Regions from separate parts of the Massilia sp. LMS1-1-1.1 genome, predicted to be linked through region 4. Evidence: predicted binding sites of a transcription regulator. Region 4 holds the regulator's gene; each other region holds the start of a gene.
What was found. The regulator FNR, encoded in region 4, switches genes on or off when oxygen is low (the NO sensors DNR and NnrR bind a similar motif). The targets are predictions, from matches to a motif close to TTGATNNNNATCAA.

Region 1: MRBLMS1_RS25610 (XrtA system polysaccharide chain length determinant) is a predicted target of FNR. The motif match lies at 2,627-2,640, and genes of this name have one in related genera.
Region 2: MRBLMS1_RS13075 (bacteriohemerythrin) is a predicted target of FNR. The motif match lies at 3,827-3,840, and genes of this name have one in related genera.
Region 3: cydD (thiol reductant ABC exporter subunit CydD) is a predicted target of FNR. The motif match lies at 2,640-2,653, and genes of this name have one in related genera.

What each region holds. Positions count from the first base shown of each region.
Region 1 covers NZ_JBFPNG010000056.1:208,551-216,084, forward strand. Annotated here, with positions in the region: gene MRBLMS1_RS25590 (hypothetical protein) at 1-179, shown strand, start outside; gene MRBLMS1_RS25595 (S1 family peptidase) at 176-952, shown strand; gene MRBLMS1_RS25600 (N-acyl amino acid synthase FeeM domain-containing protein) at 957-1,703, opposite strand; gene MRBLMS1_RS25605 (XrtA/PEP-CTERM system exopolysaccharide export protein) at 1,905-2,528, opposite strand; gene MRBLMS1_RS25610 (XrtA system polysaccharide chain length determinant) at 2,783-4,312, shown strand; gene MRBLMS1_RS25615 (XrtA-associated tyrosine autokinase) at 4,329-5,162, shown strand; gene MRBLMS1_RS25620 (TIGR03016 family PEP-CTERM system-associated outer membrane protein) at 5,146-6,675, shown strand; gene wecB (non-hydrolyzing UDP-N-acetylglucosamine 2-epimerase) at 6,685-7,534, shown strand, end outside.
Region 2 covers NZ_JBFPNG010000012.1:677,049-684,582, reverse strand. Annotated here, with positions in the region: gene MRBLMS1_RS13095 (branched-chain amino acid aminotransferase) at 1-304, opposite strand, end outside; gene MRBLMS1_RS13090 (PepSY domain-containing protein) at 500-3,013, shown strand; gene MRBLMS1_RS13085 (hypothetical protein) at 3,125-3,310, shown strand; gene MRBLMS1_RS13080 (hypothetical protein) at 3,462-3,617, shown strand; gene MRBLMS1_RS13075 (bacteriohemerythrin) at 3,916-4,314, shown strand; gene MRBLMS1_RS13070 (hypothetical protein) at 4,318-5,178, opposite strand; gene MRBLMS1_RS13065 (TonB-dependent siderophore receptor) at 5,504-7,534, shown strand, end outside.
Region 3 covers NZ_JBFPNG010000012.1:663,245-670,778, forward strand. Annotated here, with positions in the region: gene glmM (phosphoglucosamine mutase) at 1-381, shown strand, start outside; tRNA gene MRBLMS1_RS12980 (tRNA-Pro) at 475-551, shown strand; tRNA gene MRBLMS1_RS12985 (tRNA-Arg) at 645-719, shown strand; gene MRBLMS1_RS12990 (hypothetical protein) at 801-980, opposite strand; gene MRBLMS1_RS12995 (PEP-CTERM sorting domain-containing protein) at 1,141-1,707, opposite strand; gene MRBLMS1_RS13000 (GbsR/MarR family transcriptional regulator) at 2,028-2,579, opposite strand; gene cydD (thiol reductant ABC exporter subunit CydD) at 2,719-4,395, shown strand; gene MRBLMS1_RS13010 (amino acid ABC transporter ATP-binding/permease protein) at 4,392-6,074, shown strand; gene MRBLMS1_RS13015 (cytochrome ubiquinol oxidase subunit I) at 6,142-7,534, shown strand, end outside.
Region 4 covers NZ_JBFPNG010000023.1:761,817-769,350, forward strand. Annotated here, with positions in the region: gene MRBLMS1_RS18455 (sulfate/molybdate ABC transporter ATP-binding protein) at 1-537, shown strand, start outside; gene MRBLMS1_RS18460 (TOBE domain-containing protein) at 563-1,330, shown strand; gene MRBLMS1_RS18465 (response regulator) at 1,398-4,478, opposite strand; gene fnr (fumarate/nitrate reduction transcriptional regulator Fnr) at 4,718-5,476, shown strand; gene MRBLMS1_RS18475 (FixH family protein) at 5,480-6,004, opposite strand; gene ccoG (cytochrome c oxidase accessory protein CcoG) at 6,151-7,533, opposite strand.

The sequences.
Region 1 (7,534 bases), on a different contig from region 4:
CCGCGCGCGGCGATGCAGGCGCGCTGGCGTGCGCCGCCGCCCTGCTGGGTTTTCTCGTCGTCGGCCTGTTCGACAGCCTGCTCGACGTGCCGCGCATCGCCCTGCTGTGCTACCTGATGCTGCTGTGCGCGCTGCTGCAGCCCGTGCCACCTCCTCACGTTGAAAGTGCGCCGTTATGAAAGCCCTGCCGTTTACATGCTTGTCCGCCCTCGTGTTTTGCCTGGTCTTGGCCAGCGCGCCGTGCCGCGCCGATGCGCCGCTGGCGCAAACCATCGCGCGCATCAAACCATCGATCGTCGGCGTGGGCAACCTGCAAAAAACGCGCACGCCGCCGATGAATTTCATCGGCACGGGTTTCGTGACCGGTGACGGCCTGAGCGTGCTCACTTGCGCCCATGTGATTCAGAAACTGCTCGACGCCAATCCGAACGAGGTCATCGGCATACTCACGGGCCAGGGCGAGGTAACGCAATTTCGCCCCGCCAAGGTCCAGGCGCTGGACACGGAACACGACCTGGCCTTGCTGCGCCTGGCGGGCGCGCCCCTGCCCGCCCTGGCGCTGGGCGACGCGGCCACGGTGCGCGAAGGCCAGGCCATGGCCTTTACGGGATTTCCGCTGGGTACCTTGCTCGGGCTGCGCCACGTGACGCACCGCGCCACCGTGTCATCGCTGACACCCGTGGTCATGCCCAGCGAAAACGCGCAGCGCCTCGACGTCCGGCGCCTGGCGCAGCTGCAAAAGGCGCCGTACACCGTGTTCCAGCTAGACGCGACGGCGTATCCGGGCAGCAGCGGCAGTCCCTTGTTCGATCCCGAGACCGGTCTCGTCTACGGCATCGTCAACATGGTGTACGTCAAGGGCCTCAAAGAGGCAGCCATCAGCGCGCCCAGTGGCATCACTTACGCGATTCCGGGCAGCCACATGCAGGCGATCTTGCTGAAGAATAAATGAATGCTCAGTTGCGCCCCTGCCTCAGCCGGCCGGTAATGCCGGGCTCATCCCATGTCGGAAAAAAAAAGGGGTAAAACGACCGTTCACCCCCATGCTGTTCCATCAGGCCACCGAATTTACGGATCTGGGCCCCCATGTAATCGAGGTCCAGCCGTAGCAGCACGGCCGGCGCCCCCACGCGCGTGCACTCGCGCTCGCCGCCGAAGTCCTGGAAACCCAGCATGCGCTTGTAAAACACCACGTGGCGCGGGTTGACTTCGATCACGTAATCCGTAAAGCAGTGAATATTGTGGGCATAGATATAAGAAATATGAATCAGCGCCGCAAACACGCGCTTGCTCACGCCCTTGTCGATGGCCAGGCGCGACGGTTCGCACAGGCGCCGGCCCTGCGCGCGCAGGACGTCGAGCTTGTCGCGGAAGTTTTCATCGGCGGGCAAGCCCGTCTCGTCATTGTCGAGGCACAAGGTCATGGTGCCGACGGTGGTGCCGGCCGTTTCCGCGAACAGCGTGATTTTATTCAGCGCATGCGCGGTGCAGGGATCGACGGCATAGCCGCGCCAGCCGTACATCTTGCGGATCAGCAAACTGGCCGCTTCGCGCCGGCCACGCGAATTGGCCATGCGGATATGAAAGCGCTGCAGGTCGAGCTCGTGCTCCATGGCCGGGTCGATCTGCCCCTCGCCCACCACCAGGTCACTGAAGGTGCCTGGCGTGTCGAAGGAAATTATGGGTTCATCTTCAAAGCTCATCTTGTCCTCACGTTCATCGGCAGCCGTCGAGACGGACTGAAGCCAATGCCTTGTGACAAGAGAAAAACTGGAGAAGTTCCCAGCAATAGCTAAAAAAAACAGAAGAAATTTACCTTGGGATAGCAAAATAACACGATGAAATTTGTCTATAAGTACAAAATGGCAAATATAATTGCTGTTTTGATATTGACGAGCTTGCTGTTAAAAAAAGCTTTCCGGTATCAATAACACGTCGCCCGGCCGCATCATGACGTTGGCGGAAATATCGCCTTCCTTCAGCAAATCGTCGAGCCGCACCCGCAGCTGCTGCTGGTTGCCTTCGCGCACGCGGATGATGCTGGCCTTGTTGCCGGCCGCGAAATCGGTGATGCCGCCCACGGCGATGAGCACGTCCATCAGCGACATGCCCAGCCGGTACGGCAGCGCCTGCGGCTTGGCCGCCTCGCCGATGACGCGGATCTGCTCGCCATACGGCCCCGAGAAATTGGTGACGATGACCGTCACCACGGGCTGCTGGATGAACTTGCTCAAGGCTTGCTCGATGTCGCGCGCCAGCTGGGTCGATGTCTTGCCGCTGGCGGGCAAATCCTCGACCAGCGGCGTGGTGATCTTGCCGTCCGGCCGCACGGCCACCGTCAGCGACACTTCCGGATTGCGCCAGACGATGATGTTGACGGAGTCGCCCGGGCCGATCAGGTAATCGTGCATGGGGGCGCTGTCGTCGGACGGCGCCAGCGGATGGCGCGTGCGGCAGGCGCCCAGCAGGCTGGCGGCGCCCGCCAGAACCAGCGTGTTGCAGACAAATGCACGGCGAAATGGATTCATGCGGAGCCTCTTCGAGTCGATGCGCGTCCATGGCCGGCCCCGCAGAACCAGCCTGGGCCGCGAACTTCCTATGATTATTAAAACCCGGCAAGTGAACCTTGAGGCGTATCAAGAAGCAATCATCTTGGGAAATCTTGCTCCACAGCCGCCCTATACTTTGCTTACTCAACAAGCAAGTATTTCTTGCAAGACGCCGTCGTTGTCCGCGCCGCCAACCCATCTACCGGGCAGCACCGTTACCTGAAGGAAGCGACATGGAAGAATTGATACAGCAACTGCTTTCCGGCTTGAAAGGCATCTGGAAGTACCGCTGGCATGCGGTGCTGGTGGCGTGGCTGGTGGCCATCGGCGGCTTCATCAAGGTGATCACCCTGCCCGACGACTACCAGACGTCGGCGCGCGTGTTTGTCGATACGCAAACCATCCTCAAGCCGCTGATGGCCGGCATGACCAGCGTGCCGAACACGGAACAGCAGGTGGCCATCATGAGCCGCACCCTGCTCAGCCGCCCGAACGTGGAGCGCGTCATGCGCATGGTCGACCTCGACCTGGACTCGAAGACCGTGCGCGAGCACGAAGCCCAGCTGGATAACTTGATGAGCCGCATCAAGATCACGGGCACCAACGCGTATGACATCTACACCATCAGCTACAGCGGGCGCGACCCCAAGCTCGTGCGCGACGTCGTGCAAAGCCTGCTGACCATCTTTGTCGAAGGCAGTTTCCAGGGTAAAAAGGGCGATTCGCAGAAGGCGGTGCAGTTCATCGACGAGCAGATCAAGAATTACGAAGACAAGCTGAGCGCGGCGGAAAACCTGGTGAAGGAATTCAAGATCCGCAACAACCTGCTGCTGCCGCGCCAGGGCATCGACTATGGCAGCCAGCTGCTGATGTCGTCCGATAGCCTGAACAATGCCAAGCTGGAACTGATCGAGGCGGAACAATCGCGCAAGGCCATCCAGAGCCAGATCGAGGGCGACGAGCCCGTGCTCGACCTGGAGCCAAGCGCGTCAGCCATCACGAATCCCGAACTCGACGAGCGCATCGCCTCGATCAACAAGAACCTCGACAACCTGCGCATGCAATTTACGGAACTGCATCCCGACATCATCGCCTCGAAACGCCTCGTGGCCCAGCTGGAAGAACGCAAGATCGAGGAAAACAAGCTGAAAGCGGCGTCCGGCGACCCGGGCAAGAACTACAGCCCCATGCTGCAGCAGCTGAAGGTGGCGCTGACGGATGCGGACGCCAAGGTGGCCGCCATCCGCGCCCGCGTACAGGAATACAGCGCGCGCAACGAGCGGCTGCTGGCGCAAAGCAATGCCGTGCCCGAGGTGGAATCGCAGCTGGCACAGCTCAACCGCGACTACATCATCAACAAGGAAAACTATGAAAAGCTGATCGGCCGGCGCGAAGCGGCCAAGCTGTCGGGTGAACTCAGTTCCACCACCGACATGATGGCCTTCAAGATCATCGACCCGCCCACGGTGCAATATGCGCCCGTCGGCCCGAACCGCCCGCTGCTGTTCAGCGCGGCGCTGGGCGCGGCCCTGGTGGCCGGCGTCGCCACGGCCTTGCTCATCAGCCAGGTGCGCCCCACCTTCCTCAGCCCCTCCGAACTGCGCGATGCCACGGGCTTGAACGTGCTGGGCACGGTATCGATGAACTGGACGCCGCTGCAGCAGGTACGCCGCCGCCGCGCCCGCTATGGCTTTGGCGCCTGCCTGGGCAGCCTGTTCGTCCTGTACGGCGGGGTCATGACGGCCGCGCTGCTGAAATTCTAGATCCAAGGGAGCGACGATGAGCAGCAAGGACAGCGGCAAGCACGAACCCACGATCCTCGGCGTGGCCGAGGCCAGCGTGCCTTATAAGGTGAACGGTACGGATGGCGCGGACGCGGCCCGGTCGCCCCGCTACCGCGCCCTGAACCTGGCCCGCCTGACCGAGCAAGGCATGCTCACGCACGATGGCGGGCGCAGCGCCGTGGCCGAGGATTTCCGCATCATCAAGCGCCCGCTGCTGCGCCAGGCGCGCGCCAGCGGCAGCGACGCCATCCACCACGGCAACCTGATCGTCGTCACCAGCGCCATGCCGGGCGAAGGCAAGACCTACTGCGCCGTCAACCTGGCCATGAGCATCGCCATGGAACTCGATATCACGGTGCTGCTGGTCGATGCCGACGTGGCGCGCCCGTCCGTGCTGAAAGTGCTGGGCCTGCCGCCGGAGCCGGGGCTGATGGACGTGCTGCTCGACCCGCAACTGGCCATGGCCGACGTGATCCTGAAAACCAACGTGGCCAATCTGAGCATCCTGCCCGCCGGGCGCAGCAACAAGCACGCGACGGAATTGCTGGCCAGCCGCGCCATGAGCCGCTTGCTGGCCGAGATCGCCAGCCGCTATGGCGACCGCATCGTCGTCTTCGATTCGCCGCCCCTGCTGATCACCAGCGAAGCGCACGCGCTGGTGGGGCAAATGGGCCAAGTGGTGATGGTGGTCGAAGCGGAAACGACGACCCAGCACGCCGTCAAGGAAGCGCTGCGGCAGATCGAGTCGTGCGAACACATTCATTTGATCTACAACAAGACCAAATCGTTCCCCGGCAACGACTACTACGGCTATGGCCATTACGAGTAGCCGCCGCAGGGCGCTGCCACTGCCGCTGCTGCTGTCCCTGCTGCTACCCATGCCGGCCAGTGCCATCGACTGGCTGGCAAAACCGTCGCTGCGCCTGCGCGAAAGCTATACGGACAATGCCTTGCGCGCGCCGCCCGGCAAGGCGCAATCGGACTTCATCACGGAAATCGCGCCCGCCATCGCCCTCATCGGCACGGGCCCCCGCCTGCGCGTGCACCTCGATTACAGCTGGCATAAATACCTGTCCGGACAACGGGCCGATACCGACAACCACGAACTGCAGGCCTCGGCCGACGCCGAACTGGTCAAGGACTGGTTCTTCATCGATGCCAACGCCAGCGTAAGCCGGCGCAACATCTCGCCGTTCGGCCCCCAATTGATCGACGACCTGCCCGACACGGAAAATGCCAGCACCGTGCGCACCACGGGCATCAGCCCGTATCTGCGCCACCGTTTCCGCGACCTGGCCACGGCCGAGTTGCGCTACACGCGCAACACGGTCGACAGCGGCGGCGACTTGCTGTCCGTGCACAGCGATGAAATGGAATTGCTGCTCAGCGGCGAGCCGCGCGGCTCCGGCTGGACCTGGAACGCCAGCCACGACGTGCGCCGCACGCAGGACAGCAAGCTGGCGCCCGTGCGCATGCAGCGCAGCAGCGTGGGTCTGCGCTATCCGTTCAGCAGCAAATGGTCGGCCACGGCCAGCGGCGGCATGGAAAAGGAAGGCTATATCTCGGCCAGCGGCAAGGCGCCCGAGGGCCGCTTCTGGTCGCTGGGCGGCGTGTGGACGCCGTCGCCGCGCACCAGCGTCGCCTTCAGCACCGGCAAGCGCTTCTTTGGCACCACCTACAGCCTGGACGCCACGTTCCTGCAACGCCATACCAACTGGCAGCTGAACTACAGCGAAAACATCACCACCATGCCGACGCAGTTTTCGCGCCTGGGCAACCGCGACGCGGGCCAGTTGCTCGATCAATTGTGGCGCGGCATCTTTCCCAATGCGCGCGACCGGCGCCTGCGCATCGATGCCTTCCTGCGCTACGCCAACAGCCTGGGGCCGGAACGGGGCGCCATCAATTACTTCAGCCATCGCTATTTCCTGCAAAAGCAGCTGAAGCTGACGATGGCGCGCGCCACGGCGAAAAGCACGATGATCGCCGGCATCACGGCCGTCGACCGCACGGCGCAAACGGCCAGCGGCATCGACAGCGGCTTGCTGCCCGGCGTGGAATTCGGCAGCGAAGACCGTACGCGCCAGATCAGCGGCAATGTGGGCTGGAGCTGGCAAGCCAGTTCGCGCACCAGCGTGAATGTCAATGCCGGCTACGCCAGCGTGCGCTCGCTGAGCGTGCCCCGGCGCGACAACAACATCACCATGACGGCCGGCTACACGCGCATCCTGCAGCAGAACATGACGGCCAGCATCGACGTGCGCCATACGCGGCACGCCAGCAACCGCGGCGGCGACTACCGCGAAAACGGCGTCAGCGCCACGCTCACCATGCAATTCTAAGGAGCCCGCATGTCCGACCCCTCTCTTGCGTCCGCCGCGCCGGCGCACCTGCTGTGCGTGGTGGCCGCGCGCCCCAACCTGATGAAGATGGCGCCCATCCTGGCCGCCCTGGCACGCCAGGCGCCCGCCGTGCGCGTGACCTTGCTGCATACGGGCCAGCATTACGACACGGCCATGAATGGCCAGCTGTTTGCGGACCTGGACCTGCGCCCGCCCGACATCTGCCTCGACGTCGGTTCCGGCAACCACGCGCAGCAGACGGCCGAGATCATGCGCCGCTTCGACGCCGTGCTCGACGCGCACCCGCCGCTGGCGCCCGATGCCGTGCTGGTGGTGGGCGACGTCAATTCCACCTTGGCTTGCGCGCTGGTGGCGGCCAAGCGCGGCATGCCCGTGATCCACGTCGAGGCGGGTTTGCGCAGCGGCGACCGGCGCATGCCCGAGGAAATCAACCGGGTGCTGACGGACCAGCTGTCAGACCTGCTGCTGACCAGCGAGGCAGGCGCGCGCGCCAACCTGCTGCGCGAAGGCATCGCCCCCGAACGCATCCATTTCACGGGCAACGTCATGATCGACAGCCTGCGGCGGCAACTGCCGCGCGCCGTACCGCCTGCCGCCACCCTGCGCGCCCACGGCCACGCCTGCCCGGCCGCGTATGGCCTGTTGACCCTGCACCGGCCATCGAATGTGGATGCGCCGGGGCAACTGGAAGCGCTGCTGCGGGCGCTGGGGCAATTGTCGCAGCAACTGCCACTGCTGTTTCCCATCCACCCGCGCACCCTGGCCGGCTTGCGTCTGGCGGGCCTGGAACCGCTGCTGGCGCGCCATGCCATCGTCTGCCTGCCGCCGCTGGGCTACC
Region 2 (7,534 bases), on a different contig from region 4:
TGAAGCGCTCCGCGTTTTGTTCCGGGCGGAAAGTCTTGATGCTGCCGTCCGGCTGGGCAAACGCCTTGTAACCTTCGAAGATGGCCTGGCCGTAGTGCAGGGACGAAGCGGATGGGTCCAGCATCAGCGGGCCGTAAGCCTTCAGTTCGCCCTGCTGCCACTTGCCGTCACGGTAAGGAATCACCACCATGTGATCGGTGAAGATGCGGCCAAAGGCGGGATTGACCATGCGTGCGGCGCGCTCGGCGTCGGACAAGGGGTGGGCGGATGGAGTGACGACGAGATTCGGTGTGGAAGTGGTCATGGCAGCAATGGGAACTAGTGAACAGTATTCCTATTGTAGCGCCTATGGTGCCTGATCAGGCAAACGGGGATGGCCCCCGCCACGTGAGCACAGGCTGCCATCATTTGCGAATGATTCTCGTTTGCGTTAAAATGTCAGCCTTCCTTCTTCCCGCCATGCCTGACGCACTGCATGGCGGCGCTATCGAAAGCCGCCATGACCACTTCCTCCCTCCCCCAGCTGCGCGCCAGCACCGACGCCGTGTCCGCAGTGCGCCAGCCAAGCGCGGCCCCGCAACAACGGCGCTGGCACTGGACCTGGAAGCAGGTATGGTTTCAATTGCACTGGTTTATCGGCATCACGGCCGGCACGGTGCTGGTGATCATTGGCCTGAGCGGCGCCACCCTGGCCTTCAAGGATGAATTGCTCGATGTCATGAACCCCGGCGTGCGCCATGTGCCCGTGGAAACGCGGGCGCCGCTGACGCCGGCCCAGCTGAGCAACATTGCCGCTGCCGAACACGGCCAGCGCGTGGCATCGATCGCCATGTATGCGCAAGCGGGCACGGCGCCACGGCTGTTCTTCGCGCCGAAGAACGGCCAGCGGCGCGGTGTATCCATTTATGTGCATCCGTACACGGGCGCGACCCAGCCTGCGCTGGCGGGTGCGGAATTTTTCGAGTGGACGGAATCGCTGCACCGCTGGCTGCTGCTGCCGCGCGATCCGGGCCGGCAAGTGGCGGGTGCGCTGGCCCTGTGCCTGCTGGGCCTGGCATTGTCGGGCCTGTATCTGCGCTGGCCCCGCCGTCCGCTGGACTGGCGCACATGGCTGACCTTCGATCCCGCCCTGAAGGGCCGCTCCTTTTTGTGGAATTTGCACGCCGTGGCCGGCACCTGGTGCCTGGTCGTCTACGTGGCGCTGACCCTGACGGGCATTTACTGGAGCTATGACGTGGTGCGCGACAATATCGATGCCTGGGCCGGCAAGCCGCCAAGGATGGCACAGGCGCCCCTGAAAAAAAGTGGTGGCAAGGAGAAGGAGCCCGCCGCCGACATCAGCCTGGCCTGGACCAGCTTCCAGCAGCACGCCGCCGGCTGGACCCTGGCCAGCGTGCGCCTGCCCACGCGCGCCGGCGAAGCCGTGCAATTCACGTGGCTGGCCAGCGACGCGCCGCACGAGCGGGCGCGCAGCCGCATGAGCATTGCACCGGCCGACGGTACGGTCACGGAAAACGAACCGTACGGCCAGCAGGGTCTCGGTGCGCGCCTCGTCAACATCATTTATCCGCTGCACATGGGCACGTATTTCGGCTTGCCGGGCCGCATCATCGTTACCTTGGCCAGCCTGGGCCTGCCCCTGTTCGCCATCACGGGCTGGATGCTGTACCTGGGCCGCCGCAAGGCCAAGCGAGCTGTCCAGGCGCAGCGCGCCATGCTGGGCGCCGGCGCAGCGGACAAGCAAAATACCGGCTTGCCCACCCTCGTCGCCTACGCCAGCCAGTCGGGACAGGCCGAGCGCCTCGCCCTGGAAAGCGCGCGCGCCCTGCAGCAGGCCGGGGTCGCCGTCGACGTGCAGTCGCTGGACCGGTTTGACCCCGCGCAATTGCGCCAGTACGAACGGGCCCTGATCATCGCCAGCACCTTTGGCGAAGGCGAGGCGCCGGACGGCACGCGCCGCTTCGCGCGCCTGCTGCACGCAACATCGGGCACGCCGCTGGCGGGCCTGGAATTCGGCATGCTGGCCCTGGGCGACCGCCATTACAGCGCCTTCTGCGGCTTTGGCCATGCGCTGGCGCAGCAATTGCAAACGCTGGGCGCCCATCCATTATTCCCGCTGATCGAAGTGGACAAGCACGACCCCGCTGCCCTGGCCGGCTGGTCCCAAGCACTGGCCCGCTGCAGCGGCAGCGCCATCGACGCCATCGGCGTGCAGGAAGAAGCGTCGTATGCCGAGTGGCGCCTGGCGCGGCGCGTGCTGCTCAACCCGGGCAGCCTGGGTGGAGAATTGCATGAAATCACCTTGACGGGCCCGTCCGGCGCTACCTGGGAAGCGGGCGCGCTGGCCGAAATCATCGCCTGCAACGCGGATGGCAGCGAGGGCGATGCGGACCATACCCACCACGCGCCCCGCAGCTATTCGCTCGCTTCGCTGCCATCCGATGGCGAACTGCAGTTGCTGGTGCGCCAGGAGCGCCATGCGGGCATTGAGAACCAGGGATTTGGCGTCTGTTCCGGCTGGCTCACGCGCTTCGCCCCGCTAAGCGCCAGTATCCGCTTGCGCCTGCAAGCCAATCCCGCCTTCGCGCCCGCCCTGGTCGACGTGCCCTGCATTTATATCGGCAACGGTTCCGGCCTGGCCGGCCTGCGTGCGCATTTGCGCGCGCGCCAGCGGGCGGGGCTGGCCCGCAACTGGCTGCTGTTCGGCGAGCGCCAGCAAGCTTTTGACAGCGTCTGCGGCAAAGAGTTGCAAGACTGGCTAGACGCTGGCCACCTGGCGCGCCTGGACAGGGTCTTTTCGCGCGATGGTGAAACCCGGCAATACGTGCAGGACCGCCTGCGCGCCAACGCTGACGAGCTGCGCGAGTGGCTGGCGCAAGGCGCCATCGTCTACGTGTGCGGCAGCCTGCAAGGCATGGCGTCAGGAATCGATGCTGTACTGCAAGAAGTGCTGGGACAGGACGGCCTCGACACCCTGCTGGCGGCCGGACGCTACCGCCGCGACGTGTATTGACTTAGATCAGCCTGCCGCCCGCGCCGCCCGACTATGTGGGCAGGCGCACGGTCAGCACCAGCCATCGGACTAGAGTGGAGGCATTCCCACCCACTGCCTGCGAGGCTAGCCATGAAAAACCCCTGGATGAGCATGTACCTGAGCGCCGCCAACCGCATCGCCAACACGGCGCGCGGCCACGCCACGGCCGCCGTCAAGCGCGAGGCGGCGAAAAATACGCGGCAGTTGACGCAAGTGTGGTTCGATTCCTTGCTGCCTCCCGCAAGCAAGCCACGGCGCAGCCGCAAGGGCAAATAGGCCCCTGACAGCAGGCGAACTGGTGCAGTGCACCACAGCAATAAGTTGAAGTTACGACCAGATGAACTAAACTGCAAGCATGGTAGTACATAAGGAAGTGACCGGCAGACGCCGCATCCCCGCGCCGCCGCCGGGACACCGGGAGACGACCATGTTGACGCTCAAAGTGCTGGCCTGCCTTGCCCTGTCGGCCCTGATGCTTGCCCCCCTCGTGTTGAGGGATACGATGCAGCTATCCGCCGGGCAGCAGTTGCAGGTTCCCAATGTCGATGCGCATGCCATGTGGAGCCATTGGCCTCGGCAATAAGACGCGTGGCTGAGAAAACACCGCTGACCGCGTTGCAGTGCCTCGTCGTACATTCGTACTGCCTTCGGCACGGCGCCTTGCCAGCGGCGTTTTTCAGCGGCGCTCGGTAACGCGGCGCATCGCTGAAATCGCTTTATTACGGAGGGGAAATTGGTTCCTACATCCATTTGTTTTTGCTTTGTTTTCCTCGCCCCCTCTTCACCATACTTTTGATCCAGGTCATGGATTTCCCTCTTCGCTGCGCCCACACTGGAACAGTCCGCTTCGCACCGCGACGGACTTAACCGGGAGCATCGGCATGGGTAAATCGCATTGGAAGGATGAGATGGCGCTGGGTGTTCCCGTCATCGACGAGGCGCATGAGGCGCTGTTTCAGGAGCTGGCGCGGCTGCAGCAATTGGGCGACCAGCATTTCAGCGTGGCGTTTCGCGAGCTGATTGCGGCCGTCGAACGCGATTTCCGCGAGGAAGAGGATTTGATGGAACAAATCGCCTTTCCCTCGCTGGCCAACCACCGCGAACAGCATGCGCGCGTGCTCAGCGGCCTGCACCATGCTTGGGCCGCCGTCGATGAAGGCGACCTGGAACAGGGACGCCATGCGCTGTCGCTGTTGCCGCAATGGCTGATCTTCCACCAGGCCACCATGGACCTGGCCCTGGCGGCGGCGCTGGAACTGGTGCAGCGCCAGCCCAATTAGCCTCTACAACAACAGCACCGTCGCCTGCTCGGGCATGACCACGCGGTAGTGTCCCGGGTATTTGTCTTCGCCATCGAAAATCTTGCAAAACACGGGCTGGTTGATGTCGTTGACGGCCTGCTCGTTCATGGGCAAGGTAGCAATCAATTGCTCGCCATCCATCAACTGCAAGGCGCTGCCCCGCTCGGCCGCGCAAAAGGCCAGCGATTGCACGTCGCTGGCGAACGGCCGCTTGTACCACGGCGTGATGGCCCGCACGGCGCGCCGCGCGTCGCGCAAGACTTGCCCCACGCGCGTGACGTTCCACGCATCGCGCGCCACGGCGGGCTGCAGGACGATATTCGCCGTCAGCTCGCCCCTGCCCTTGTTCACCAGGAAAGTGCCATCCTGCGCGGCGATATCGTCATTGAGAGGCACGACAAACACGCCGCCGTCCGATACCTTGATCGGCATGGGCGCGCCATTGCCTTGCAAGGCCACGCGCACGTCGTCGATGGTAGCGCTCAGCTTGGCAGGAATCAGGCGCAGGGCCATGACCACGCTGCCGCTCGACACTTGCCACACTTTCCTGGCCGTCAGATAGCTTTCGCGGTAAGCCGTGAAGCGCACGCGCGGCGCCTTGGCGTCGCTGCTGGCCGTGATCGTCACCGTTTGCGCAGGCGAGGCTTCCTCGGCGGGCGCCGTTACCTCGGGCGCTGACGCTGCGGGTATGGCTGGCGCAAGGGGTGGCGACACGGTATCGGCGGCGGGCGGCACGCTGGCGCTCTGCAGCGGCGCGGGAACAGCCGGCGGCGTCGCGTGTTCCTGAGCCTGGCCCAGCGACGCTACACACAACCATCCGGCACAAGCGATCCATGTACGCATGCATTTCTTTCAATGAGGAAAATATTTTGTCAGCGCCTGCATTATCGCAGAAGGCCAGACCTTACGCCGCCATGGGCTTTCTGCACAGTTTTGGTGCGCACGCTTGATTATTTGGCAAATACCACCTATATTGATAATGATTCCTATTCAAGAAATTAACGGGAATCGCGCGCCCTTCCTTTCCACTGCCCGTCCGCGCCGGGCCTTGCGGTGGAACTGCTATCCAAGCCAGACCACGGGCCAGCGTCACGCCATCCCCCCAGCTACTGCGCACCTCGCCAGACGAGATAGGAACACTCACGACTAAAAATATTCCAGGAAAATGATGCAATCAACGACAGTCCTCCCTTCTTCGCGCCAGCCCGCCTTGCGCCCCCTCCCCCATCTGTTACACCTTGCCCTGCTGAGCCTTGCGGCCGGCGTGGCCCTGCCGGCACACGCAACTGACGCCGCCGCGGCCGACGTCACCATGCCGGCCGTCACCGTGCTGGGCCAGTCGACGGCGACGACGGAAGGTACGCAGTCGTACACGGCAGGCGAAGCGCGCAGCGCCACGCGCATGGAGCTGACTTTGCGTGAGACGCCGCAATCGGTCAGCGTCATCACGCGCCAGCTGCTCGATGACCTGGGCGCCGTGCGGCTGGACCAGGCGCTGGCGCAGACGACGGGTATCCAGGTGGGCCAGAACGACACGGAACGCACGCGGTTTTATGCACGCGGCTTCGGCATCAACAATCTCCAGATCGACGGCATGGCGCGCGGCGGCAATGCGCCGCTGCAAGACACGATTTTGTACGACCGCATCGAGGTCGTGCGCGGCGCCACGGGCTTGATGGGCGGCACGGGCGACCCGTCGGCCACCATCAACATGATACGCAAGCGGCCCACGAAGGAGTTCCAGGCCAGCGCCGGCCTGATCATGGGCCGCTGGGACGACCAGCGCTTCGAGGCCGACCTGTCCACGCCGCTGAACGCGGAGGGCAGCGTGCGGGCGCGCACGGCCCTGGCCTGGCAAAAACGCGATTCCTACCTGGACATGTATCACGAGCGCAAGACGGTAGGCATGGTCATCGTCGAGGCGGACTTGCGCCCGGGCACCCTGCTGACGGCCGGCGTCGACTTCCAGGACAACAAGCCCACGGGCGCCACCTGGGGCGCCGTGCCGTACTGGAATGCGGATGGCAGCCTGGCAAACTTGCCGCGCAACACCAGTTTCACGACACCATGGAGCACCTGGGCCAACAAGCAGCACACGCTGTTCACCTCGCTGGACCAGCGCCTGCCCGGCAACTGGAATATGCATCTGGGCTACGCGCGCACGGAAAGCACGAACCGCACCACGGTCGCCTATGCGGGTGGCGGCCATCCAGAACCGGCCACGGGCGCAGGCATGCTCCTGTGGACGGGCGCCTATGGTCCGGGCAAGACCACCAACGACAACTTCGACCTGTACGCCAGCGGCCCGTTCACCTTGCTGGGGCGCAAGCACACGGCCATCGTCGGCTGGAACGGCGGCAACCAGCGCGCCCGTTCGCTGGGAGGCGAGGCGGACATCGATTACCAGGCCTTCGTTCCCGATTACCGCAGCTGGACGGGCAACATTCCCCGCCCCGTCTTCCATCCGGACGGTTCGCACTCGGAAACCGTCACGCGCCTGACGGGCGGCTACGTGGCCACGCGTTTGAGCCTGGCCGACCCGCTGCACGTCATCATCGGCGCGCGCACGAGCACTTACCGCACCGACACGCGCAATTACGATACGCGCGGCGTACACACGGACAATAGCGACTTTGCCGAGACGCGCAATGAAGTGACGCCCTATGTGGGCGCCGTGTTCGACATCGACAAGCAGTATGCGGCCTACGCCAGCTTCACGCAGCTGTTCAACCCGCAATCGAGCAAGGACCGCAACGACAAGTTTTTGCCGCCGGAAACGGGCGACAACGCGGAACTGGGCATCAAGGGCGAATTCTATGAAGGCAAGCTGAACGCATCGGCCGCCCTGTTCCACACGAAGAAAAAGAACCTGGCAGAACTCGACCGCACGGTGCCACCCGGCTTCTTGCTGCCCGACGGCGGCCAGGCCATGGTGGCCAACGGCAAAGGCGTGACGGCCAAGGGCGTCGAGTTCGACGTTGCCGGCCAGATCACGCCCGCCTGGGAAGCGAGCGGCGGCTATACCTATCTGCACGCGGCCGAGGCCGATGGCCGCCGCGCCGCCACCACGCAGCCGCGCCATTTGCTGCGCCTGGCCACCAGCTACCGTTTCGACGGCAAGCTGGCCAGCTTGAGGGCGGGCGCCAGCATGACGGCGCAAAGCGCCACCTACAGCGAATCGTGGTATGGCCGCCCGCCA
Region 3 (7,534 bases), on a different contig from region 4:
AAGGGCTGGATACTGGGCGGCGAAGGCTCGGGCCATTTGCTGTGCCTGGATCGCCACACGACGGGCGACGGCATCGTCTCCGCGCTGCAAGTGTTGTCCGCGCTCAAGCGCAGCGGCCAGAGCCTGCAGCAATGCCTGGCCGAACTGGTGCTGTTCCCGCAAACCCTGATCAACCTGCGCGTGGCGCCCGGTTTCGACTGGCAGAAAAATGCCGCCATGGTGGCCGAGAAAGAGCTGGTCGAGGCCGAGCTGGGCGACACGGGCCGCGTGCTGATCCGCGCTTCGGGCACGGAACCGCTGATCCGCGTGATGGTGGAAGCGAAGGACAAGGAAAAGGCCGAGAGCATGGCGCGGCGCATCGCCGATAAAGTCGGCGCTTAAAGGGGCAGGCACGGGGCAGCGCCGATAGTTATTTCCATCTAATTCGTCTATGGCAATTGACGAAATTGGGTGGGGGCGTTATTATCTTGTCTTCGGAGTGTGGCGCAGCCCGGTAGCGCACCTGGTTTGGGACCAGGGGGTCCAAGGTTCGAATCCTTGTACTCCGACCAAAGTCATAAGCGGGCTGTCAGAAATGACAGCCCGTTTTCTATTTCGCGCTGGCATTTCATTGCTGGCGCGCATGGATTAAAATACTGCACCTTCCGCCCATCGTTCAACGGATAGGACAACGGTCTTCTAAACCGTGAATGGGGGTTCGATTCCCTCTGGGCGGACCAGCTCATGCTGGCCATGCATGCGACAGCCTGTCGCATTGCCATCACTTTTCATCTCTGTTCATCGCTCGCCTGCAAGCCGTGTCACGGCTGCGCAAACAGCACCACGCTCAGCAAATACAACAGCGGCGCCGCGCACAGCAGCGCCGAGCATGCCGAAATGATTTTTCTGTTGGCCAGTCGGGCCAGGCGCAGCCGTTCCCGCACGGGCAGGTGCTGGCGGATCACGCTGCGCGCGCGTGGCTGAAACGGTTGTTCATGCATGAGTACTCCCTCGTCGGTCAGCAGTGGATGCCGTCGAGCATAGCGAGGGGCGTCTAAAGATAGTGTAAAAAGCGGGACTTTCGCCGCAAGCGCGGCGTAAACGGGCCGCTGGCGTTGAGGGCGGCAGCGGGCGCCGGTGCGCCGCTGCCGCAGATGAGGCTTACTTTCCCTGGCGACGGCGTGCCATAAAGCCCAGAAGGCCCAAGCCGGCGAGCAGCATGGCATAGGTTCCAGGTTCCGGCACGGCGGAAATGAAGGCCCGGTAGTTGCTCAGGTCCTTGGGCAGGCCCGAGATCGTGAAGGTGGTGCCGGCAGCCACGGGAGCGGCCCAGTGGAACACCAGTTCGCCCTGGCCGAAGTGGATGGCCAGGTAATCATAGGCGGCCGCACTCGTATACGAATTGACGCCGCCGCTCACGTCTGCCGTGGTGCCGGCAGTGCAGCCCGCGGTGGCGCTTTCGCAAAACGACACGGCGGTGCCCAGGCTGGTACCGAACACGCCATTGATATAACCTTGGATGTCCGAGGGATCCTGTGGCACGAGATTATCGTCATAATATTTCACCTGCAGTGCCGGCGATGGCGAATAAGTGACGGTGCTGCCGGCGATGACGAAACCGCTGGCCGGGCCCACATCCACCCAAGTGGCGGCTTGGGCCGCACTTGCCAGTACGGTCATTGCGGCCAGCATGGATGCCCTGATGGCAATGCTCTTTATGCTTTTCATGAAAATCCCCTTGTGCTTGAGACAGTCGCTTCATAGTGTTGGGAGGCGTCCCTGCATACCGGGGAAGTCATCCCATTGCCCGTTTTTAGCTGCTTTTAGTTCTTTCCTGCACGTAGCGAGTACGCAAATGCAAGCTTACTCTTGATATAAATTAATACAATTTAAATAATACTATTGGTTTTGTTGACAACATCGCATACGGCTATGTCCGCTTGTGTTAACGACAGACAACATGACGTCAGGAAATGGCGTGACAAGACGCGCCAGCTTGTGCTAGCGGCGTCTCGGCTTTTTGTGGGAGGTGAGGGGAGGCGGGTGCTTCAGTCGTTGTTGTTGCTGACGCCAAACAGGCGATCCTTAGCGTTGAGCAACTTTTGTACCTTGGCGCCCATTTTCATCAGCTGCGCCATCGATTCGGGCGACAGGCGCTGCAAGTCGTCGAACCAGGTATTGGCCAGGTCGACCAGTTCATACATTTCGCGCATGCGTTCCTGCGCATATTGATCCACGGGTTCCGTGGCCGGCGCCAGCAGCGATTCGCGCAGCACCGTCAGGGTAGGCGCCACTTCGCGGCGGCGGCGCTCGGCGGCCACCACGCGGAAGATTTGCCACACATCGCCCAGCGAGGAAAAATATTCGCGCCGGTCGCCAGGGATGCGTGACTGGCGGATCAAGCCCCAGCCCTGCAGTTCCTTGAGGCCGATGCTCACGTTCGAGCGTGAAAAACTCAGGTGCTCCGCGATTTCATCCGCGTGCAAAGGGTGCTCCGCGACAAATAACAAGGCGTACACTTGCCCCACTGTACGGTTGAAGCCCCAGCGGCTGCCCATCTCGCCGAAATGGCTGACGAAGGTCAGGATCAGCGGCGTCATTTGGATATGTTGAGTTTTCATAATTATCTGAATTTTTTCACGCCATACTGGTGGGGTCAATTGATATATGTCATGTTTCGCAGTATTATACAAAATATCGAATTTACAGAAAATTCTGAAAACTCAAGAAGTATAAAAGATGCCGACCACGCCCTTGTCCTTGCCCCGCTTTATTCTTCCCCGTCTCCCCAGCCTGGCGCAAGGCGGCGCCGCCTTGCTGTGGTTGCCGCAAGCGGCTTTGCTGGCCTGGGCCGTGCAAGCCATGCAGGGCGGCGCACCCTGGCGCGCGGCCCTGCTGCCGGCCGCTGGCGTGCTGCTGCTGGGCGTGCTGCGCGCCGGCTGCGAAGCGTGGGGCGCGCGGCGCATGTATGCGGCGGCGCGCGCACACCTGTCCACCTTGCGCGCGCAAGTGGCGCAGGCGCTGGCGCAGCGTTCGCCGCTGGACCGCCAGCGTGCCCAGTCGGGCCAGGCGGCCAGCGTCATCGCCGAGCAGGCCGAAGCCATCGTGCCGTATCTGGTGCGCTACAAGCCTGCGCGCTGGAAAGTGATGCTCGTGCCGCTCGTGATCCTCGCCGTGGTGACGCCGCTGTCGTGGATCGCCGCCTTGATCCTGCTCATCGCCGCCCCCTTGATTCCTGTCTTCATGGCCCTCGTCGGCATGGGCGCGCAAGCGGCCAGCCGCGCGCAGATGGTGGAAATGGGCAGCATGAATGCCTTCCTGCTGGACCGCCTGCGCGGCCTGGCCACCTTGCGCGCGCTCGACGCCGTCGACGCCACGGCCGAACGGCTCGATGCCTCGTCGCAATCCGTACGCCGGCGCACGATGGTGGTGCTGCGCATCGCCTTTTTGTCGTCGGCCGTGCTTGAACTGTTTTCCGCGCTCGGCGTGGCCATGGTGGCGGCCTTCATCGGTTTCTCTCTGCTGGGCAGCATCAATTTCGGCACCTGGGGCCGCGAGCTGAGCCTGGGGCAGGGCTTGTTCATCCTGCTGCTGGCCCCCGCGTTCTTCGAACCGCTGCGCGAACTGGCCGCCGTCTGGCACGACAAGGCGGCCGGCGAAGCGGGCCTGGCCGGTTTGCACGACCTGGCGGCTGATGGCGTGCCCCTGCCTGGCGCCAGCGTGGAAGTCGCGGCCGTTTCCGCCGCCGCCATGGCCGTGGCGGCGGCGCCCGCCGTGGAACTTCGGCAATTGCGCTTTGCCCATCCCGGCGAGGCGCCCGTGTTCGACGGCTTCGACCTGTCCGTGCATGCCGGCGAGCACGTGGCCCTGCTGGGCGCCAGCGGCGCCGGCAAGACCACCTTGCTGTCCCTGCTGGCCGGCTTGCTGCCCGCCAGCGGCGGCGACATCCGCATTGGCGGCGTGCGCCTGACCGACAGCACCGTTAATACCTTGCGCCAGCGCATGGCGTGGATGGGCCAGCGTCCGCACGTGTTTGCCGCTTCCGTCAGCCAGAACGTGACCCTGGGCCGCGTGGGGGCGAACGCCGCGCAGGTAACGCAGGCGCTGCACCTGGCCGACCTGGCCAAGGTGGCGCAGGCGCAGCCGGCCGTCATGCTCAGCGATGGCGGCCAGGGCTTGTCCGGCGGCGAAGCCGTGCGCCTGGCCCTGGCCCGCGTGGCCCTGCATCCGCATGCGGATTTGCTGCTGGTCGATGAACCGACGGCCCACCTGGACAGCGAAACGGCGGCGCGCGTGACGGATGCCCTGCTGGCACTGGCAAAAGGCAAGACGATGATCGTCGCCACGCACGACCCCGTGCTGGCGGGCCGGCTGCAGCGCACGGTGCATGCCCAAGTGCAGGAGTTGCGCGCATGAAAAACTCACTTGGCTTGAACCCCGTCCTGCGGCAATTGCTGCTGGCCCAGCCCCGCAAGCTGATCGTGGGCGCCTTGCTGGCGGCCCTGACGGCGGTGGCCGGCATGGCCTTGCTGGGCTTGTCCGGCTGGTTTATCACGGCCACGTCGATTGCCGGCCTGCACGCCTCGACGGCCATCGTCTTCGACGTCTTCGGCCCGTCGGCCGGCATCCGCCTGCTGGCCATCGGCCGCACGGGTTCGCGCTATGCGGAGCGGCTCGTCACGCACGATGCCACGTTCGCCGCGCTGGCCAGCATCCGCGTGCGCCTGTTCCGTGGCTGGTCGCGTCCGGAAGCGGCCAGCCGCTTGCTGCGCCAGCCCGCCAAGCTGCTGTTCCGCCTGACGGCCGATATCGACGCGCTCGAATCGCTGTACTTGCGCCTGCTCGTGCCCGCCTTTACGGCCTTGTGCGCGGCCTTGCTGGCCGGGGTGGCGCTGGGCGTCATGCAGTGGCAGCTGGGCCTGGGCCTGGCCGTGTGGCTGCTGGCCGCCGGTGGCGGCATTAGCTGGCTTGTGGCGCGTGGCGCCCGCCGTCCCGCCATCGTGCGCTCGCGCGCCATCGAAAAACTGCGTTCCGGCACCATTGACCTGGTGGCGGGCCAGACGGACCTCGTGATGGCGGGCCGCATCGACGCCCAGTGCGCGGCGCTGGGGCAGATCGACCGCTCGCTGGCGCAAGCCGATTTTGCCCTGCTGCGCCTCGAGACGGCGGCGGGCGCCGCGTATGGCGTGGCCGGCAGCGCAACCCTGGCTGGCGTGCTGCTGGCCGTGGCCGTGCTGGTGGAGCAGCAAACGATGAGTTTGCCGCTGGCGGCCCTGGCCTTGCTGATCGCCCTGACGGCCGTGGAACCATTTGCCGGACTGCGCCGCGGCGCGCTGGAAGCGGGGCGCATGCTGCTGGCCGTACGGCGTCTGGCGCCGCGCCTCGATGGAGAATATGTGCCTGCGCCGCCTGTCGACGCCGCACCGGGCTTGCGCCTGGAACACGTCAGCGCCGCGCATGCGGGCAGCAATAATGCCATCTTGCATGACGTATCGCTGCACATCGCGGATGGCGAGCGCGTCGCCTTGATCGGCCCCAGCGGCGCGGGCAAGTCCACCTTGCTGGCCATCGCCGCGCGCGAACTGGCGCCCTTGTCGGGCACGGTGGCCGCGCCGCGCGCCTGCCTGTTTACGCAGAAGACGGAATTGTTCCAGGACAGCTTGCGCGACAACCTGCGCCTGGCCGACCCGTCCGCCAGCGATGCACAGCTGTGGGAAGTGCTGCAATCGGCTGGCCTGGACGACGAGGTGCGCGCGTTTGCGGGCGGCCTCGACACCATGCTGGGCGAGGGCGGTCTGGGCTTGTCCGGCGGCCAGGCGCGGCGATTGGCGCTGGCGCGGCTGTTCCTGCATGAATCGACCTTGTGGCTGCTGGACGAAGCGACGGAAGCGCTCAATGCGCAGACGGCGATTGACGTCTTGCAGCGCCTGCGGGCCCGCAGCGCAGGGCGCAGCTTGCTGATCGCAACCCACTTGCGGCGCGAAGCGGCGCTGGCGGACCGGCTGGTCAGCCTGCGCGATGGCCGTATCGTGGGCGATGCACGCCGTGGCACGGATGCCTTCGAGACTGCTCTGGCGGGCTTGCGGGGGGACTGACGGGCAACCGGTCAGTATTGGAAAGGTAGCAAATTTACACACAGTAGGGTAACACCAAGGAAATCATATGGACTTCGATATTGTCGCTTTATCCAGACTGCAGTTCGCGCTGACAGCTCTGTACCACTTTATATTTGTTCCGCTGACGATAGGCCTGTCAGTGCTGCTCGCCATCATGGAGACGGTCTACGTGATGACGAACCGTCCCATCTGGCGCGACATGACCAAGTTCTGGGGTGTCTTGTTTGGCATCAACTTCGCCATGGGCGTGGCGACGGGTGTCGTCATGGAATTCCAGTTCGGCATGAACTGGAGCTATTACAGCCATTATGTGGGCGACATTTTCGGCGCGCCGCTGGCCATCGAAGGCTTGATGGCTTTCTTCCTGGAAGCGACCTTCGTCGGCCTGTTTTTCTTCGGCTGGGACAAGCTGTCGAAGCGGGGCCATCTGGTCACGACCTGGCTGGTGGCCATCGGCTCGAACTTCTCGGCCCTGTGGATTCTGATCGCCAACGGCTGGATGCAAAATCCCGTTGGCGCGGCCTTCAATCCGCAGACCATGCGCATGGAAGTGACGGATTTCGGTGCCGTGCTGACGAACCCGGTAGCGCAGGCGAAATTCGTGCACACGGTGTCGGCCGGTTACACGGCAGCATCGATTTTCGTGCTCGGTATTTCCGCCTGGTATCTGCTGAAGGGCCGCCACGTGCAGCTGGCCAAGCGCTCGATGACGGTGGCCGCCTCATTCGGCCTGGCCGCCACCTTGTCGGTGGTGGTGCTCGGCGATGAAAGCGGCTATCTGTCGTCGGAGCATCAAAAGATGAAACTGGCCGCCATCGAAGCCATGTGGACGACGGAGCCGGCCCCTGCCGCCTTTACGGCCATCGGCTTCCCCGACGCGAAAGCGCGCGAGACGCATTACGCCGTGCACATCCCGATGGTGATGGGCTTGATCGGCACGCGTTCGCTGACGACAGAAATTCCCGGCATCGAGCAGCTGGTCGACCGTGGCGAACTGCTGATCCAGGATGGCATCAAGGCGTATGACGCGTTGCAAACCATCCGCAGCGTGGCGCCGGGCAGCCCCGTGCCGCAGGACGCGAAGGACGTGTTTGAATCGAAAGGGCAGTCCATGGGCTATGCCTTGCTGCTGAAACGCTATGTCGACGACCCGCGCCAGGCCACGCCCGAGCAGATCCGCAAGGCCGCGCTCGATACCGTGCCGCCCGTGGGGCCATTGTTCTGGTCCTTCCGCGTGATGGTGGGCCTGGGCATGTTCTTTATCCTGTTGACCGGCACGTTCTTCGTGCTGTCGACGCGCCGTACGCTGGACAAGCACCGCTGGCTGCTGAAGCTGGCAGTGTTCGCCATCCCGCTGCCGTGGGTAGCGATCGAGGCGGGCTGGATCGTGGCCGAAGTGGGCCGCCAGCCGTGGGTCATCGAAGGCGTGCTGCCGACGG
Region 4 (7,534 bases):
GAAGGCCATATCCGCCTGAACGGGCGCACCTTGTTCGACTCGGCCGCCGGCATCAATTTGCCGCCGCAGCAGCGCAACGTCGCCTATCTGTTCCAGGATTACGCGCTGTTCCCGCACCTGACGGTGCGCCAGAACGTGGGCTTTGGCCTGAGCCGGGGATGGTTCAATCCGCGCGCGCGCGAAAAATTGCAGAAGGTCGAGCATTGGCTCGACGCCTTCCACTTGCAGGAACTGGCGCACCAGTTCCCCGACGAGTTGTCCGGAGGCCAGCGCCAGCGGGTGGCGCTGGCGAGGGCGCTCGTGGCCGAGCCGTCCGCGCTGCTGCTCGACGAGCCGTTTGCCGCCCTCGACCCGGCCCTGCGTGTCAAAATGCGGCTGGAACTGAGCCAGTGGCAACAGCGCCTGGACGTGCCCATGATCCTGATCACGCACGATCCGGAAGATGCGCGCATCCTGGGCGAGCACGTGCTGTACTTGCGCGACGGACAGATCGATAACAGGGAAGACCACATGGCATTGGGTGAACGTATTGGATAAAATCGGCTTGCAAGGCTCGGTATGGATGATGGTGGGCGGAGAAAACCTGGGCGGCGCCGGCAGGGTGGAATTGCTGGGCGCCATCGCCGAATGCGGTTCCATTACGCAGGCGGCCAAGCTTGTAAAGATGAGCTACAAGGCAGCCTGGGACGCCATCGACGCGATGAACAACCTGGCCGGCGAACCGCTGGTCGAGCGCCTGACGGGTGGCAAGGGCGGCGGCGGCACGCGGCTCACGCAACGGGGACGCCAGCTGGTCGACAATTTCCGCATCATCGAACGCGAGCATGCCCGCTACCTGCGCCAGCTGGGCAGCCAGGCCGAAGGCATCGCCGACGATCTTTTACTCATACGGAGAATGGCCATGAAAACCACGGCACGCAATCAATTCCTGGGCAAGGTGGCCGAACTGAAACAGGGCGCCGTCAACGATGAAGTCACCCTGGAATTGCCGGGTGGCCAGCACATCGTGGCCATCGTCACGCAGGGCAGCAGCGCAAGCCTGGGCCTGGTGCCTGGCGCCGAAGCGTTTGCGCTGATCAAGGCTTCGTCCATCATCCTCGTGGCCGACAGCGAAGGCGCGCGCTTTTCCGCCCGCAACCAGCTGGCCGGCACGGTCACGCGCGTGCAGACGGGCGCCGTCAACACGGAAGTGGTGCTGGACTTGCCGCGCGGCGGCACGATCGCCGCCATCATCACCAATCAGAGCAGCACGGACCTGGGTATCGAACTTGGCGGCAGCGTGACGGCGATGTTTAAAGCATCTAGTGTGATCCTCGGTGTACCGGCGTAAACGGCGGCGCTGAGCAAAGTTCCGGGGTCAGACCCGGCGGGTCTGACCCCAGCTTTACGTTGCAGGCCTAATCCTTCAACCGCGACAACCAATCCGCCGCCGCCGCCAGCGCCAGTTCCAGCTCCTGCGCCGTGTGCGCCAGCAGGCCTGGGACTTCGTCCAGGCGGCCAGCGTCGATCGCTTCCTCGGTGGCGAACGCGGCGCGGATCAGGCGTTTCGTGCCCAGGGTGCCCACGGAGCCGCGCACGCTGTGCAGGATGCGCGCCACGTCGCTGTGGCGGCCTGCCTGCAAGGCCGTTTCCGCGTCGCGCACGGGCGTCATGCCCTTGTTCAGCGCGTCTTCGACCATGCGCCGCAGCACGCCGCGCCCCTTCGCGTCGCGTCCCATCACGCGCATCAGCGGCGCCATGGAAAACACTTCCTCATCGGCGACGCGCACCGGCTCGGCCGTCTGCACTTGCGGGCGCTTGGGCAGGTGGCGCAGGATGACTTCCATCATCTCTTCCACCACGACGGGCTTGGCGATGAAGTCGCTGATGCCGGCCGTCATGCAGCGCTCGCGCTCGGACGCCAGCACGCCGGCCGTCATGGCGATCACGGGCAGGCTCAGGCGCAGTTCCGTGCGGATGATGTGGGTGGCGCTGAAACCGTCCATGACGGGCATCTGCATGTCCATCAGCACGATGTCGTAGCGCAGCGCTTCCGTGCGCAGCCGTTCCACGGCTTGCAAGCCATCGCCCACCACGTCGAGGGTGGCGCCCATGTGTTCGAGGATGCCGCGCGCCACGGCCTGGTTCAAATGATTGTCTTCCACCAGCAGGAAATGCACGCCGGCCAGTTCCGTGCCCAGCGGCTGGTGCAGGATGCGCTGCTCGCCGCCGTCGTTCTTCGTGATCAGCGCCTGATGCAGAGCATCGAACAGGCTCGATCCCGTGATCGGCTTCATCAGCACGACGTCGGCCTCGGCCGCGCTGGAGATTTCCTCGAGGTGGTTGCGGGCGAAGGCGTTGACCATCACCACGATGGGCTGGCGCTGGCCGCTGGCCGCCTGGCGGATGGCCTTGGCCGTGGCCAGGCCGTCCATGACGGGCATGTGCCAGTCGGCCAGCACCACGTCGTACGGCTGCTGCTGCGCCAGGCGCTCGCGGTACAGTTCGATGGCGGCAAAGCCGGAATCGACTTCATCGGCCAGCCAGCCCCACGCCTCGATCAGCTTGACGATCAGTTCGCGCGTGGTGCGGTTATCGTCGGCCACCAGCAGGCGCAGCTGGCCCAGCGCTGGCGTGCGCCGCGTTTCGGCCGGCTGCGCCAGCATCTCGAACGGCACGCTGAACCAGAAGCGGCTGCCCTTGCCTTCGCTGCTGGCGACGGCGATGTCGCCGCCCATCATGTGGATCAGCTGCTTGCTGATGGCCAGGCCCAGGCCCGTGCCGCCGAAGCGCCGCGTGATGCTCTGGTCGCCCTGTGAAAACGCGGCAAACAGCTGCTGTTGCTGCAGTTCCGTCATGCCGATGCCCGTGTCGCGCACTTCGAAGCGCAGCCAGGCGCGGCCGCTCTCGCTCTTGCTCTCGGCCAGGCTGACGGCCACCACCACTTCGCCGCTCTCCGTGAACTTGATGGCGTTGCCGGCCAGGTTGACGAGGATTTGCTGCAGGCGCTGGGCGTCGCCCACGAGGCGCCGCGGCACGTCGGGCTCGACGGCGATGGCCAGTTCCAGCTCCTTTTCGCCCGCATTCATCGTCATCGTCGTGGCCAGGGTATTCATGACTTCGTCGAGGTCAAATTCGACGGGCGACAGTTCCATGCGGCGCGCCTCGATCTTCGAATAGTCGAGCACGTCGTTGAGAATGCCCAGCAGCGACTGGCCCGCCACGCGCACCATGGTCAGATACTTGCGCTGTTCCGTGTCGAGCTTGGTATTACCCAGCAAATACACCATGCCCAGCACGGCATTGAGGGGCGTGCGGATTTCATGGCTCATGTTGGCCACGAAATCGCTCTTCGCGCGGTTGGCCGCCTCGGCCCGGTCGCGTTCCTGCTCCAGTTCCGCCGCGCGCGATTCGAGTTCCTGCTGCAGGCGGTCGCGCTCGCTCATCAGGCCGTTGAACGCTTCCGTCAGTTCGCCGATCTCGTCGCGCTGCTGCACCGGCACGGGGGTGAAACGGCTGCCGCTGGTGCGCAGGGCCAGCAGGGTGTTGCGCAGGCGCACCAGCGGCGATAGCAGGCGCACGGTGACCCAGCCCAGCACGGCGGCGGCCAGCAGCGAAGCGAGGATGCTCCACAGCACCAGCCGGTACAGCACGCCATCGAACGGTTCGAAGGCATCCGCGACGGGCAGCGAGGTGGCCAGCAGCCAGTTCACCGATTTCAGGCGCTTGAAGCTGTTGACGGCCTTGATGCCGCGGCTGTTCGTGCTGACCATGCTGCCTTCGCCATCTTCCTTCAGCAGCTGGGTCGTCGTCAGGTTGGCGCTCGGCTGGCGCGGCTGCAGCAAACGGCTGGTATCGGGATGCAGCACGTAGCGCGGCACGGCGCCGCGCGTGAGGATGAAGTAATAGCCGCTCTTGCCGATCTTTTCCGAGCGCAGACGCCCCAGCAGGTTGTCCTTGTACAGGCGCAGCACGCCGATCACCACGCCGGCCACCTGGCCATCGGCGGCCAGCACGGGCGCCACCATCTGCACGATGGGCATGCCGCTCGATTTGCCGAGCATCGGTTCGGTGATCATGGGCTGGCGCGTGCGCAGCACGGTCTGGAAATACTCGCGCTCGGCAACGTTGATGCCCGTGCGTCCCGCCACTTCCGGCATGTCGGCCACGACGGCGCCCTGCGCGTCGAGCACCAGCACGTCGTCGAACAGCACCAGCATCGAGCGGCGCGAATAGTATTCGCGCAATTGGGCCGGCTGGGCCATCAGTTCCGGCGGCTGCTGCCTGGCCGTCAGGGTGACGATCTGCAGCAGCATGCCCAGCTTGTCGTCGAGCTCGGCAGCGGTGCGGCTGATCAGGGATGACTGCTGGCTCAGCAGTACTCGGGTGAAGTCGTCGCGCATGTGCTGCACCTGTATCATGGTGACCAGCGCGATCATGGCGATCGAGGTCAGGCTGGTGGCCAGCGCGACTTTTGCTTTGATGCCGAGAGGCTTCATGATTTCCTTTTCAGTACCGGGCGGCACAGGCGGCAGATAATGCTGTCAGGAATTTTCCTATCAATACCCCAGCTTGGCAAGCGCCGCCGCACAAAAGCCCCTACCCGCATGGGCTTTTGACGATGTTGCCATATAATTAAAGTCGGAACGTCGTTTATTCAGCGAAATTGCGGTGAAATTGGCACACGGCAACCCGGTATGCAGTAAACTTGTTGTTGCATTTTCTAAAAGGTACCGACATGACTGAAGCGCTAATCACTCCAACCTTGCCCACAGTGAACGTGGAAGCGTTGCGTGCGCGATGCTCGACCTGCAGCATGCATCAATTGTGTCTGCCGATGGGCCTCGATATGGGCGACATGGACAGGCTGGACCAGATCATCGGCCGCCGCCGCAAGATCGTGCGCGGCGCCTCGCTGTTCCGCATCGGCGACTCGTTCCAGAACCTGTACGCGATCCGCCTGGGGCACTTCAAGACCTACCAGATCAATCCGGGCGGCGAGGAGCAGGTGACGGGTTTCCAGATGGCCGGCGAACTGCTGGGCATGGACGCCATCAGCGCCGACCGCCACCACTGTAATGCGGTGGCGCTGGAAGACAGCGAAGTGTGTGAAATCCCGTTTTCCAGCCTGGAACAATTGCTGGGCAATATGCCGACTCTGCTGCGGCATTTCCACCGCATGATGAGCCAGGAAATCACGCGCGAGCAAAGCGTGATGCTGTTGCTGGGCAATATGCAGGCGACGCAGCGCTTTGCCGCCTTCATCGTCAACCTGGCGTCGCGCTATGAGGCGCGCGGCTATTCGAGCAGCAAATTCCAGCTGCGCATGTCGCGCGAGGAAATCGGCAACTACCTGGGCCTGACCATCGAGAGCGTCAGCCGTTTATTGTCGAAATTCAAGAAGGAAGGCTGGCTGCGCGTGTCGAACCGCGAGATCGAGATCTTGCAGCCTGCTAAGCTGAAAGCCATTACGGCAGGCACGGACGTCTGCAAATAAGCTTTATAGCTCTTCATCCGCATGCAGCGCGATGCTGCGCTGCACGGGCCAGGTCCAGATGCCGGACAGGCGCCACTCGCGCTTGTCGTTTTCCACCAGCACTTGCCAGCGGCTGCGCTCGAGCATCGGCAGGGGCACCGAGAAATTTCCGGCCGCATCGGGCTGCACCAGCAGCTTGATATCCTTTTCCGGCAGGGTCGCATGCGCCAGGTGCAGCTGCAGCGGTCCCTGATAAGCCTTGCCGAAGCTGTGCACGGAACCGGTCAGGCGCGCTTGCGCCACGTCGTACGACAGGCTCGTATCCATGGCCAGGTCGCTGGCGATCGTGTCGCGCTTCAAATCCTGATTGATCGCCTTGCCCTGCTTGTAATAATCGCCCACCACCAGCGCATCGGGTTGCGTAAACGCGATATAGCCCATGAAGCTGCCGACGACCACGGACAGGCCGGGACCGATCATCAGCAGCCATGGCCAGCGGTGCTTGTACCACGGTGCAACGGGAGGCTGCAGTTTCAGACTGTCGGACATTTTGTTCTCCTTGGGGTCAGACCCTTTGGGTCTGACCCCAGCTTTTGCTTCTGGGTTGAAAATACAGTAAACCTACCGCATATTGAATGCTACCCCTACGGCGAAATACCGGGGTCGGACCCAGAGGGTCCGACCCCGAATCAACATTACCGCGGCACGATGAAGACCGCGCTTTCACGCACATGCAGCGACGGGTCGTCCAGCGATTGCAATTCGATCGCAATCTTGTTCGACCCCTTCTCGCCCACGCCGTGCGGCACGCGCAGGCGGATCGGCCAGCCCAGCGTTTCCGTCGGCTGCAAGGTCACTTCTTCGCGCGTCAGCAAGGTCAGGCCCGGCAAGCCGGAAGCGCTGATTTTAAAGTGCTGGCTTTGCTCGGACGTGTTCATGATCTGCAGGCGGTAGACGTTTTCGATCATGCCGTCTTCCACTTCGCGTCCCATCGAACCGCGGTCGCGGATCACGTCCATTTTCAGGGGCGTGCGCAGGGCCAGCGAGGTACATACGGCGATGATGATCAGGGCCAGGATGGAAGTGTAGATCAAGACGCGCGGGCGCATGGCGCGCTGGCGTATCTGCTTCGAATTGAAGTTGTTTTCCATCGCATGGTCGGTGCTGTAGCGTATCAGGCCACGCGGCCGCTCGACCTTGTCCATCACGCTGTTGCAGGCATCGACACAGGCGGCGCAGCCGATGCATTCATACTGCAGGCCGTTGCGGATATCGATGCCGGTCGGACACACCTGCACGCACAGGGTGCAGTCGATGCAATCGCCCAGCTTGTCGTTGTGGCCGGCCTTCTTGCTCATGGCGCCGCGTGGTTCGCCGCGCTTGGCATCGTAGGTGATGATCAGGGTGTCCTGGTCGAACATGGCGCTCTGGAAGCGCGCATAGGGGCACATGTATTTGCACACCTGCTCGCGCAGCCAGCCCGCGTTGCCGTAGGTTGCCAGGCTGTAGAACAAGACCCAGAACCATTCCCAGGGACCGAAATTCAAGGTGACCACCGATTGCGCCAGTTCCTTGATCGGCGTGAAGTAGCCGACAAAGGTAAAGCCCGTCCACAGGGCGATGGCGCCCCACACCACGTGCTTGGCCGTCTTCTTGAACGCCTTGCGCACGGACGGGCCCTGCTTGTCGAGGGCCATGCGCGCGCTGCGCGTGCCCTCGATGCGGCGTTCGACCCACAGGAAAATTTCCGTGTATACCGTTTGCGGGCAAGAGAACCCGCACCACACCCGTCCGGCAATGGCCGTGACGAGGAACAACAAATACGCACAGATGATCAGCAGGGCCGCCAGATAGATGAAATCCTGGGGCCACAGCACGACGCCGAAAATGTAGAACTTGCGCGTGGTCAAGTCGAACAGCAGGGCTTGCCTGCCATTCCAGGTCAACCACGGCAAGCCGTAGAACGCGAGCTGGGTAAGCCATACGCATACCCATCGCCAGGTAGCGTAGCGTCCTTTGGCCTCGCGAGGGTAGATCTGCTCGCGGGCCGCATACATCTTGATGACTTGAGGTTCCATT